Regions from separate parts of the Kaistia nematophila genome, predicted to be linked through region 1. Evidence: predicted binding sites of a transcription regulator. Region 1 holds the regulator's gene; each other region holds the start of a gene.
What was found. Region 1 encodes PhoB, which activates phosphate uptake and scavenging genes when phosphate is short. Its sites were predicted from a motif close to TGTCATNNANCTGTCAT; they were not measured.
Positions count from the first base shown of each region.

Region 2: a site for PhoB is predicted at 1,406-1,422, ahead of OSH07_RS12585 (DUF2794 domain-containing protein). Genes of this name have one in related genera too.
Region 3: a site for PhoB is predicted at 1,350-1,366, ahead of OSH07_RS15805 (CorA family divalent cation transporter). Genes of this name have one in related genera too.

Region 1 is NZ_JAPKNK010000001.1:825,117-829,142, reverse strand. It holds gene OSH07_RS03755 (aspartate aminotransferase family protein) at 1-18, opposite strand, end outside; gene OSH07_RS03750 (GcrA family cell cycle regulator) at 429-962, shown strand; gene phoB (phosphate regulon transcriptional regulator PhoB) at 1,166-1,864, opposite strand; gene phoU (phosphate signaling complex protein PhoU) at 1,895-2,611, opposite strand; gene pstB (phosphate ABC transporter ATP-binding protein PstB) at 2,637-3,422, opposite strand; gene pstA (phosphate ABC transporter permease PstA) at 3,419-4,026, opposite strand, start outside.
Region 2 is NZ_JAPKNK010000004.1:382,393-386,418, forward strand. It holds gene OSH07_RS12575 (GNAT family N-acetyltransferase) at 26-595, shown strand; gene OSH07_RS12580 (hypothetical protein) at 627-971, shown strand; gene OSH07_RS12585 (DUF2794 domain-containing protein) at 997-1,380, opposite strand; gene htpG (molecular chaperone HtpG) at 1,928-3,832, shown strand.
Region 3 is NZ_JAPKNK010000006.1:241,673-245,698, forward strand. It holds gene OSH07_RS15800 (NAD(P)/FAD-dependent oxidoreductase) at 1-1,222, opposite strand, end outside; gene OSH07_RS15805 (CorA family divalent cation transporter) at 1,465-2,451, shown strand; gene OSH07_RS15810 (winged helix-turn-helix transcriptional regulator) at 2,448-2,807, opposite strand; gene OSH07_RS15815 (saccharopine dehydrogenase family protein) at 2,874-3,884, shown strand; gene cydX (cytochrome bd-I oxidase subunit CydX) at 3,995-4,026, opposite strand, start outside.

The DNA of each region.
Region 1 (4,026 bases):
GGTATCGGGGGCGCTCATATCCCCTCCTTCGGATGAAACCACGGAAACGGATGCCTAAAAATCAAAGGTGCTGCCCGAGGCCGACGCGCCGAGCAGCACCTTTTTGCGTTGCCCTTATATCACGGTCGTGACGATTTGTGTCAATCAAATCACCGCCCGCAGCCACGTCACGACGGCTAAGCGTTTGACCGGACTCACGGATCGGGAATGCGCTGCAAGTTGGGGAAAACGGCCGGATCCTCTTTGACGAATCCCCCGGACTCTTGTCACCGAGTCACGCCATATAGTATTTTACTTTTCGTTAAGACACGAAATATCGAGCAGGTACCTCCCCCTGACCCTTGTATGGCGTCCGCAGTCGTCCGGCATCCCGGCTGAACGACCGTGACAGGATTCCGGGTATCGCTCCGACCGACAAGGACACGCTAATGACTTGGACGGACGAACGGGTTGAGTTGCTGAAGAAGCTCTGGACCGACGGCCTGAGCGCAAGCCAGATCGCTTCGGAACTCGGCGGCGTAACGCGTAACGCAGTCATCGGCAAGGTACATCGGCTGAGCCTCTCGGGTCGTGCCAAGCCGGCCGCAGCGCCGGTCGCCCGCCCGCGCAAGCCCGCGTCGACGACCAGTAGCCGCTCTGCAACGACAGGGCGTCCCAATCCCGTCAGGCCGATGGTGGCCGGCAACACGGCCCTGAAGCCTCTCGGCCAGATGGCGCCCGAGCCGCGGCGCGTGCCACGGCCTGTCAGCTCGGACGACGTCGTCGTTCCGATCAGCCTGCACGCCACGATCCTCACGCTCACCGAGCAGACCTGCAAGTGGCCGATCGGCGACCCGAGCACCGAGGATTTCCACTTCTGCGGCCAGCGCTCGAATTCGGGCATTCCCTATTGCGAATATCATTCGCGGGTAGCCTACCAGCCGGTGCATGACCGCCGCCAGAAGAAGGCCGTCGGCGCCTGATCGCGCCAGCCTGACGACGACGGCGTCCGCGCCTTCGTCCCGAAATGCCATTCCGGCCGTGCCGCCCTCCCCCCGAGGCGCACGGCCGTTTCTTTTTGTAGCACTCCCATCCGGGCAGCAAAAAGCCGCGCCGGGAGATACCCGAACGCGGCTTTGCTTGTCTTCAGGCCGCCTCCCGGGGGAAAGGCGGCGATGAAAGGGATTCAGGCGGCGGCGAACTGGTCGTCGAAGGAATAGCCGGAGCCCCGCACGGTGCGGATCGGATCCTTGACGCGGCCGCGGTTCACCGCCTTGCGCAGGCGGCCGATATGGACGTCGACGGTGCGCTCGTCGACATAGACGTCACGGCCCCAAACGCCGTCGAGCAGCTGCTCGCGGGAAAATACGCGGCCGGGGCTCTTCATCAGATATTCGAGCAGGCGGAACTCGGTCGGGCCGAGATGCAGCTCGCGACCCGAACGGCGGACGCGATGCGTCTCGCGGTCGAGCTCGATGTCGCCGGCGCGCAGCAGCGAGGCGATCACCTCCGGGCGCGAACGGCGAAGGATGGCGCGGACGCGCGCCATAAGCTCCGGCACGGAGAACGGCTTGACGACATAGTCGTCGGCGCCGGTGGCGAGGCCGCGGATGCGCTCCTGCTCCTCGCCGCGGGCGGTGAGCATGATCACCGGCAACGTGCGGGTGGCATCGCGGGCACGGAGGCGGCGGCAGAGTTCGATGCCCGAGATCCCGGGCAGCATCCAGTCGAGCAGCAGCAGGTCGGGCACGGTCTCGAGCAGGCGCATCTCGGCATCGTCGCCACGCGGCACCACTTCGACGGCATAACCCTCGGCTTCGAGGTTGTAGCGGAGGAGGAGGCTCAGCGCCTCCTCATCCTCGACGATCATAACGCGCGGCGTCATTCACGAAGATCCTAGCATTCAGGCGTTTGGTCAGTTCTGCTCATAGGCAACGGCGGTCGTGCTGGAATCGTCCTGCTTCGGACGATCCTCGGCCAGAACCTGGCCGGTGACGACATAGTGCACCGTTTCGGCGATGTTGGTGGCGTGGTCGCCGATGCGCTCGATGTTCTTGGCGCAGAACAGGAGATGCGTGCAGAAGGTGATGTTGCGCGGATCTTCCATCATGTAGGTCAGCAGTTCGCGGAAGAGCGACGTGTACATCGCGTCGATCTCTTCGTCGCGCTTCCAGACCTGGTAGGCCTGCTCGACGTCACGCGTGGCGTAGGAGTCGAGCACGTCCTTGAGCTGGGCGAGCGACAGCTGCGCCATGTGCTCGACACCGGTGTTGAAGCGCTTCGACTGGAACTGGCCGTCGAGCGCGATGACGCGCTTGGCGATGTTCTTGGCGAGGTCGCCGATGCGCTCGAGGTCGCTGGCGATGCGCTGGGCGGCGATGACTTCGCGCAGGTCCATCGCCATCGGCTGACGACGCGCAATAATCATGATCGCGCGCTCTTCACATTCGCGCTGCAGCACGTCGAGCTTCTTGTCGTCGGCGATGACGGCGCGCGCCGTATCAGTGTCGAGCCGCATCAGCGAGCCGACGGCGACGTCGACGAGACGCTCCGCCATGCCGCCCATCTCGGCGATCCGGCGGGCAACGTCGTTCAGCTCTTCGTCGTACTTGGAAACGATGTGTTCGGACATGTCGTGCTCCTACCCGTGGCCCGGCTTAGCCGAAGCGACCGGTGATATAGTCCTGGGTGCGCTTGTCGGACGGCGAGGTGAAGATCTTCGTGGTCTCGTCGAATTCGATCAGCTCGCCGAGATACATGAAGGCCGTGTAGTCGGAGACGCGCGCCGCCTGCTGCATGTTGTGGGTGACGATGGCGATCGTGTAGTCGGTCGTCAGCTCGTCGATCAGTTCCTCGATCTTGGCGGTCGAGATCGGATCGAGCGCCGAGCACGGCTCGTCGAACAGCACGACTTCCGGCCGTACCGCGATGGTGCGGGCGATGCAGAGGCGCTGCTGCTGGCCGCCGGAGAGGCTGAGGCCGCTGGAGTGCAGCTTGTCCTTGACCTCGTTCCAGAGGGCGCCGCGCGTCAGCGCCGCCTCGACGCGTCCGTCCATCTCGGAGCGCGAGATGTTCTCGTAGAGGCGGATGCCGAAGGCGATGTTGTCGTAGATCGACATCGGGAACGGCGTCGGCTTCTGGAACACCATGCCGACGCGGGCGCGCAGCATGTTGCGGTCCTGGTCGGGATCGAGGACGTTCTTGCCGTCGAAGATCACCTCGCCCTCGGCGCGCTGGCGCGGATAGAGGTCGTACATGCGGTTCAGCACGCGCAGCAGGGTCGACTTGCCGCAACCCGACGGGCCGATGAAGGCGGTGACCTTCTTCTCGAAGAGCGGCAGGTTGATGGTCTTCAGCGCCAGGCTGTCGCCGTAGAAGAACTTCAGATTGCGGATCGAAATCTTCTCGGCCATGCCGGCCGTGTTCAACGCGGTCTGGGTCATTTGGAAGCCTTGGGGCTGAGGAAGGCGCGGGCGACGATGTTGAGCGCCAGCACGGTAAAGGTGATGAGCAGGGCGCCGGACCAGGCCAGCTTCTGCCAGTCCGGATAGGGCGACAGGGCAAACTGGAAGATGGTGACCGGCAGCGACGACATCGGCGCGTTCAGGTCGGTGCTCCAGAACTGGTTGTTCAGCGCCGTGAAGAGCAGCGGGGCGGTTTCGCCGCTGACGCGGGCGATCGCCAGCAGCACGCCGGTGACGATGCCGGAGAGCGCCGCCTTGTAGGCGACGTGACGGATCATGATCGAGCGCGGCAGGCCGAGCGCGGCGGCGGCTTCACGCAGCTGGTTCGGCACCAGGTTCAGCATGTCCTCGGTGGTGCGGACGACGACCGGGATCACCAGGATCGCAAGCGCCACCATGCCGGCGAAGGCCGAGAAATGGCCCATCTGGACGACGATCACCTCGTAGACGAACAGGCCGATGACGATCGAAGGGGCCGCCAGCAGGATGTCGTTGATGAAGCGGACCACCGTCGTCAGCTTGTTGTGACGGCCGTATTCCGACATGTAGGTGCCGGCCAGGATGCCGATCGGCGTGCCGATGA
Region 2 (4,026 bases), on a different contig from region 1:
GCCCCGCTCAATGCGAGACAGCGCCATGCATGCCACGCCGGACCCCATCGAAATCCGCCCCGTCACCCTCGACGACCTCGCCGCCATCACGGCGATCTACGCGCATTCGGTGCTGCACGGCACGGCAAGCTTCGAGCTCGATCCGCCCGACCTCGACGAGATGCGACGGCGCCACGACGCGCTGCTCGCCGGCGGCCATCCCTATCTGGTCGCGACCGAGAGCAACGAGTTGCTCGGCTATGCCTATGCCGGCCCCTATCGCGCCCGGCCTGCCTACCGCCACACGGTCGAGGATTCGATCTATCTGAGCCCGGCCGCGCAGGGGCGCGGCGTCGGCCGCCGCCTGCTCGCGGCGCTGATCGAGGCCGCGACCGAGGCCGGCTTCCGCCAGATGGTCGGCGTCATCGGCGATTCCGGCCACCAGGCGTCGATCCGCCTGCACCGGGCGCTCGGCTTCCGCCTCGTCGGCATGTTCGAGAATGTCGGCTGGAAGCATGGCCGCTGGCTCGACAGCGTGCTGATGCAGCGCGCCCTCGGCGCCGGCAGCGACGCGCCGCCGGGCATCCCTTCTAGTGCCCCCGACCTTCAGATATAGCGAAGGGATATCAGATGAGAGGGAAGGTGCCGTGAAGCGCTTCGCCACTGCGTTAGGGATTATGCTGGCGGGAGCGGGCAACGCCCATGCGTTCTGCTCCGAGCCATACGGCCGTTTTTCCGCTCCGAGTGCACCCGGCAGGTTCGACCGTCCCGATGTGCCCTACTGCCTCTCCAGCTATAAATGGTCAGGGAAGCATGAGTGCGATAGCTGGGAAATCGATAGCTACAAGCGCGAGGTCGAGGAATATATCGAAAAGCTGAACTCGTTTGTCAGCGAGGCCAATGCGTTGTCGCAGCAAGCCAGCCGGTTCGCGCGAGAGGCATATGACTATGCGCGATGCGAGGCCGACGAGATCTCCAATCAGCACCAATAGACCCGCCAAGCCGATCTAGGACGGCTCAGCCCTGAACGAGCTTCAGCTTGGTATCCAGCACCGCCAGCACCTGCCGCAGGTCGTGGCCGCGCTTCATGATGTAGCCGCCCGCCGCGATCACCGCATAGGCGCCCTGGCGGTTCCGGAGCTCCGGATCCTTCACCACCTTGTAGAGCGGCATTTCGGATGAACGGCGGAAGATCGAGAACACCGCCTTGTCGCGCAGATGGTCGATCGCATAATCGCGCCATTCGCCGGCGGCGACCATGCGCCCATAGACGCGCAGGATCTCGTTCAGCTCCAGTCGGTTGAAAGCAATCAGGGGCGCGACCTTCGTCGCTTCCGGCGGTTTCAGCGTGACCAGCGTCGCGCTGCCGCCGGCCGACGCCTTCTCGTCACCTTCGCTCAATGGCGCCTCCTGTTACGAGCCGCTCCGTCATCGAAGCGTCATGATCGCTCCGATCGACACGACTGGCAAGGCTCGCGAACGATTCGGCCCGGAACGGCGGTCCGCCGGCATTCCGGAGCCGGCAAACGCGATTTCGCCGCAATCATCACGCCGCTTTGAAGTTAAGCCTAAAAATTCCTTTATTCCGCCCTTTTTCGGCCCGGCACCGGCCGCATTGGCCCGGCAATATCTCATCATCGCTTCGAACGGTCCGGCTTGGCCAAGGCTTCGGAATTTCTCAGCCCCCCAGCCCCCCGGGGTCCTCAGTCGAGCCGGACCACCTTCGAAGCAGACGTCGAATTGCATTCCCCCTCCCAAAAAGTCCCCTGAGGTCGGCCCCCGCCGGCCTTTTTCTTTGCCTGCGGGACGGGCGCGGCCCTCCGGTCTTGAATCTCCGCTGCCAACCGGCGATATCAGCGCCGCCGCGCCTGCGCCGGCCTGATGCCGATCGCGTTCCCCGCCTGCCGATGGCCCGTGGCGACGGGACGAAAATACCGGAGAGAGAAGCGTGTCTGAACAGAAGCCAGCCGCCGAAACCCGCACTTTCGAAGCCGAGGTCTCCCGCCTGCTGCACATGATGGTGCATTCGGTCTATTCGAATCGCGATGTCTTCCTGCGCGAACTGATCTCCAACGCCGCAGACGCCTGCGAGAAGCTGCGCACGCTCTCGCTGTCGGATCCGGCCATCGCCGAGGGCGGCGACGCCTTCCGGATCGTCATCGAGGCCGACAAGGAAGCGCCCAGCCTCGCCATCGCCGACAACGGCATCGGCATGGACCGGCAGGAGCTGATCGACAATCTCGGCACCATCGCCCAGTCCGGCACACGCGCCTTCCTCGAGCAGGCCGGCGAGGGCGCGAAGGGTTCGGCGCTGATCGGCCAGTTCGGCGTCGGCTTCTACTCCGCCTTCATGGTCGCCGACAGCGTCACCGTCCTCTCGCGCAAGGCCGGCTCGGACGAGGCCTGGCGCTGGCATTCCGACGGCAAGGGCGCCTACGAGATAGAGCCCGTCGACCTGGCCGAAGCGCCGGCGCGCGGCACGCGGATCGTGCTGCACCTGAACCCCGACAATGCCAGCTATGCCGAGACGGAGACAATCGAGCGCATCGTCACCGCCTATTCGGCGCATGTGCCGGTGCCGATCGTGCTGAAGCTCGCCGATGGCACCGAGGAGCAGCTCGCCGACGGCAGCGCGCTGTGGCGGAAGTCGAAGGCCTCGGTCACCGAGGAGGAATACAAGGACTTCTACGGCCATGTCGGCGGCCGCTTCGACGAGCCGGCCGTCACCATCCACTATCGCGCCGAGGGGCGGACGGAATATTCCGTGCTGCTCTTCGTGCCTTCGTCGCGGCCGTTCGACCTGTTCGAGCCGGAGCGGCAGGGCAAGGTGAAGCTCTACGTCCGCCGCGTCTTCATCACCGACGAGGCCGAGATCCTGCCGCCCTGGCTGCGCTTCGTGCGCGGCGTGATCGATTCGGAAGACCTGCCGCTCAATCTCTCGCGCGAGATGCTGCAGAAGAACCCGGTGATCGAGGCGATCGGCAAGGGCGTCACCAACCGCATCCTCGCCGACCTCGACAAGCTCGCGACCGACAATGCCGACAGCTTCGCCAAGGTCTGGGAATCCTTCGGCGCCGTGCTGAAGGAGGGCCTCTACGAGGCGCCCGACCGGCGCGACGGCCTGTTCAAGCTTGCCCGCTTCAAGACGACGACCGGCGGCGACGCCTGGCGCAGCCTCAACGACGTAGTCGCCGGCTTCCGGCCCAACCAGACGGCGATCTACTACGCGCTCGGCGACGATGCGGCGACCATCGCCGCCAGCCCGCATCTCGAGGGCTATGCCAAGCGCGGCGTCGAGGTGCTGGTGCTCGCCGACCCGGTCGACGCCTTCTGGGTGCGCACCGCGCTCGGCTTCGACGGCAAGCCGTTCCAGTCGGTAACGCAGGGCGCCGCCAGCGTCGACCTGATCCCGGTGCTGGAAGCGGAGGCCGCCAAGGACGCCGCCAGCGAGGACAAGCCCGCCTCCGAGGCGGCGCTCGCCGCGCTGACGCTGCGCCTCAAGCAGGCGCTCGGCGACAAGGTCGTCGAGGTGCGCGGCTCGAACCGGCTGGCGACCAGCCCGGCCTGCCTGGTGGCGCCGGAGTTCGGGCCCGACAGGCAGCTGGAAAAGATCCTGGCGAGCCGCGACGGGGCCGGCGGCCGCGCCGCGCAGATCCTCGAGCTCAATCCGGCCCATCCGCTGGTGGCCGGCCTCGCCGCCCAGGCGGCGGCGGGCGGAGCTGCTGCCGAGCGGGTCGACGCGGCCGCGCCGCTGATTTTCGGCCTGGCGCGCATTCTCGACGGCGAGGCGCCGGATGAGCCGGCCGCCTTCGCCAGGGCGCTTGCGGGCCTGATGGAAAAGACCATCGGCTGAAAGACGGGCACCGCGGTCCGGCCTTGCTGCCCCAATCGGGCGGAAAGACCGGGCCGTGACACCGCCAGGCCGGCGCTGCCGGGAGGGCAGATGATCGGCGCCGGACGCTATGCGGCCGGCGCGTGATCATGGTTATGGCAATGGCGATGGATTGGCCGGGCGGCGGTCGGGATCTCCCGGCCTCGCTGCGGCAG
Region 3 (4,026 bases), on a different contig from region 1:
GCCGGCGCAAGCGCGCCTCGACCGGAGGCGTGACCGGCAGCGGCAGGTCGGCTTCGGCGATCCTGCCGGCGATGTGCTCCGCCAGCACGCGGCCGAACACCGTACCCGGCGCGATGCCACGACCATTATAGCCCGAGAAGGCGATGACGTTCTCCGCCAGCTTGTGGAAGCGCGGCAGGCTGTTGTCGGTCATGCCGATCTGGCCATACCACTCGGCCTCGAAGGCGACGTCGCCGATCTGCGGATAGATCCTTGTGAGCGCCCGCTTGGCCCAGGCGCGGTGGACGGAGGCGCCCGTGCCGCGCAGCGCTCCAACGCTGCCGAACACCAGCCGTCCGGCGCGGTCGAAGCGGAATGAACTTAGCACCTCCTTGGTGTCCCACGCGCCCTGCCGCTCGGGCAGGATCGAGCGGCGGAGTTCCGCGCGGAGCGGCGCGGTGGCGAAATTGAAATAGGGCAGGTGAACCTGTTCGCTGCGGATCTCGGGCCAGGGCATGTTGGTATAGGCGTCGGTCGCGACGACGATCCACGGCGCGGTGACGCTGCCTTGATCGGTCTTCACCCGCCAGCCGGAAGCGACCCTTTCCGCCTGCCGGACGGGGCTTCGCGTGTGCAGCCGCGCGCCGGCGCCGATCGCGGCATGGGCGAGACCGCGCGCATAGGCGAGCGGCTGCACCGTCCCGGCCCGAAGGTCGAGCAGCGAGCCGGCATAGGCGCGGCTTCCGAGCTTCGCCGCTGTCTCGTCGGCATCGAGCAGGCGCACGGCCGCGCCGCGCGCGCTCCATTGCGCCGCGCGCTGCCGGATTTCGGCGAGGCCCTTGTCGCCGACAGCGCAATGCAGCGTTCCGGCCGTTTCCAGCTCGCAGGCGATGTCGTAGCTGCGGATGATCTCGAAGACGAGCTTCGGCGCGTTGCCGAGCAGGTCGAGCAGGCGGTCGCCGTGATCACGGCCGAGCGTGGCCGGCAGATCGTCCGGCATCACCCACATGCCGGCATTGACGAGGCCGACATTGCGGCCCGAGCCACCGAAGCCGAACTCCACCCCTTCGAGCAGCGCGACGTCGAGCCCGTCGCGCGCCGCGTGCAATGCCGTCGAGAGGCCGGTATAGCCGCCGCCGACGATCACCACGTCGGCCTTGATATCGCGATGAAGCGGCGAGGTGGCCGGAGCGGCGGGCGCCGTGCGTTCCCAGAGGCCGTGCGATCGCGGGTCGTTCTGCATGTGCGGTTCCGCCAGGTTCCAGTCGGTCAGGTGCCGGAGGGGCAGGGGTGATCATGGCTGGCCGGCGGTCTGTCGACAATGAAAATCCGGTTGCTTCCCGCCGCTGCGTCATGACGCCCTGCGGGACTGTCATCGTTCTGTCATGACTGTCGTCGCAGTGATGCGGCAGGCACCGCGCCTGAACGATTTCGAGTTGCCCACGATCGATGAGCCACGCAGAAAATCCATTGCCGGCTGAGCGGATGGCGCGACCCGCCTCCGGCGTGATCTGGGCCTATCGGTTCGATGGCGAGGGGCGCGCGCGCCCGGTTCCGCTCGACGATACGATCGTGCCGACGGCGCCGGGCGAAGGGTTCCTCTGGGTCCATCTCGACGTCGTCAACAGGCTTGCGCGCGACTGGGTCAACTGCGTCGGCTGGCTCGGGCAGGATGCGCGCCGCCTGTTGCTCAGCGCCGACGATTACCCGGCGCTCGAATACGACACCCAGTCGGTCTGGGGCCGCTTCTCCGACACGCTGCAGGATCCCGACGAAGACAGCGACCGCACGGTGCCGATGCGCTTTGCCTTCGGCCCCGGCTATCTCGTTTCCGGCCGCCGCCATCCTGTGCGCGCCGCCGCCCTGACCCGCAAGAAGGTCGATGGCGGGCAGGTCGTCGGCGGGCCCGTCGCCCTGTTCGAGATGATGATCGACCAGGTGCTTCGCGCCGTCGCCGAGACGTTGCGGGCGTCGCGCGCCGAGGCGGATTCGATCGAGGATCGGGTGCTCGACGAAAGCCTGCACGACGAGTCGCGCCGGCTCGGGCCCCTGCGCCGCACAGCCGTGAAACTGCACCGCCAGCTTTCCGGCCTGCGCAGCATCCTGCGCGAATTCGCGGAGGACGAGCATGCCGACGACAGCCATGTCGCTTCGCGAGCGGCGGCGGAAAGGTTGCTGCGTCGGATCGAAACGCTCGATCAGGAGGTGCAGGAGGTGCAGGATCGGGCGCGCTTCCTGCAGGACGAGATCGCCGCGAAGCTCGCCACGATCAGCAACCGCCACCTCTATTTCCTGTCGATCATGACGGCGCTGCTGATGCCGCCGACGCTCGTCACCGGCTTCTTCGGCATGAATACCGGCGGCTTGCCCTTTCTCGAGGGCGCGCATGGCTGGATCAGCGCCACGCTGATCGGCGGCCTCGCCTCCGTCTGCACGCTCCTCCTGTTGAAGCGCCTCGGCTTTTTCGATTAGGGGGCGGCGGCGTCCGCTTCGGCCCAGTCGTAGAGATCGAGCAGGATCCGGCCGAGCGCGCGTCCGCGCGGACTGAGGCTGTAGCTCACCTCGCGCGGGTAATGGTTGCTCTCCGACCGGAGCACGAGCCCGCGCGCCACAAGTCCGGCCACCCGCTCGGTCAGGACCTTGGGCGTGATGCGGGGCAGCGCGGCCTGCAGCTCCGTGAAGCGCAGAGGCCCCGCCGTCAGCTGCCAGAGCGCCAGCGCGTTCCATCGATGCCCGAGAAAGCTCAGCCAGTCCTCGGCCAGACAGTCGGCGGGGCGACAGGCCTTTGGCGCATCGTCGCTCGGCGGGCTTTCCGTTTGGATAGTCACGATTCGGTATGGTCCTTGCGGCGTCGTCGGGCGTGATATCGCCCCGGAGGCAGCAGGGAACAAGCGATGGCGGGATATTTGATCGTCGGCGGCTATGGCCATGTCGGGCAGAGGATCGCCGCGCGGCTGGTCCGGGCGGGCGTCGCGGGCGTGCGGATCGCCGGCCGGGACGGCGCGCGGGCGCGATCGACGGCAGCCGCACTCGGCTGCGAAGGAGCCGTCATCGACATGGCCGATCCGGCCGGCTGGGACGCGGCGCTCGACGGGATCGGCACGGTAGTCGTCTGCATCGACCTCGCGACCGCCGACTTTCCGGCCACGGTGCTGGGGCGTGGGCTCGCCTATATCGACATCTCCGCGACCGACGCCGTGCTGGCGCGTGTCGAGGCGCTGGACGGGCTGGCGCGCCGGAGCGGCGGCAGCGCCGTGCTCTCCGTCGGCCTCGCGCCGGGTCTGACCAACCTGATGGCGCTCGAGGTTGTTGCGGATCTGGATCGGCCCGAGGGCGTCACGATCGGCGTGCTGCTCGGTCTCGGCGACGCGCACGGCGCCGCCGCCGTGGACTGGACGCTGGACAATCTGCAGCCGCTCGGGCCGGGAGAGATCGTGCCGGTCGATTTCGGCGTCCCCGGCCGGGCCGTTCCCACCATCCCCTTCGCCTTCGCCGATCAGCATGTCCTGATGCGTCGGCATGGGTGGCCGAGCGTGACCACGCGGCTGGGCTTCGCCTCGCCGCTGATCGGCGCGAGCTCGCTGCGCCTCTTGTCGGGGCTGGCGCGGCGCGACTGGTTCCGCCGGCTCCTGCGCTGGAGCATGGCCCGCTTCCGGCTCGGCTCCGATCGCACGGCGCTGGCGGTCGAGGCCGTGGGAAAGGGCGGGCGGCGGCGCCGGCTGGCTCTGGAGGGCTGGGCCGAGGCCGAAATCACCGCGCTGATCGCCGCCAGGGTCGCGCTTCTCCTGCGGGAGGCTCCCCGCGCGGGCGTCCATCACATCGAGGAACTCTGGGCCCTCGGCGATTTCGCTCGGGAACTCGCCGCCGAGGGCATCGCGGTCCATGCGGAGGGACGCGGCGGCTGACGCGCTGGACGGAGGCACCCTGCCAAACGAAACGACCGCCCGGACGGTTCCGTCGGGCGGTCGTTCTGCATTCATGTGCCGGCGCGCGACGGGCGCGCCGGTTCCGCCGCCTAGTCTTCCGGCGGCGTGATCGCCACGCGTC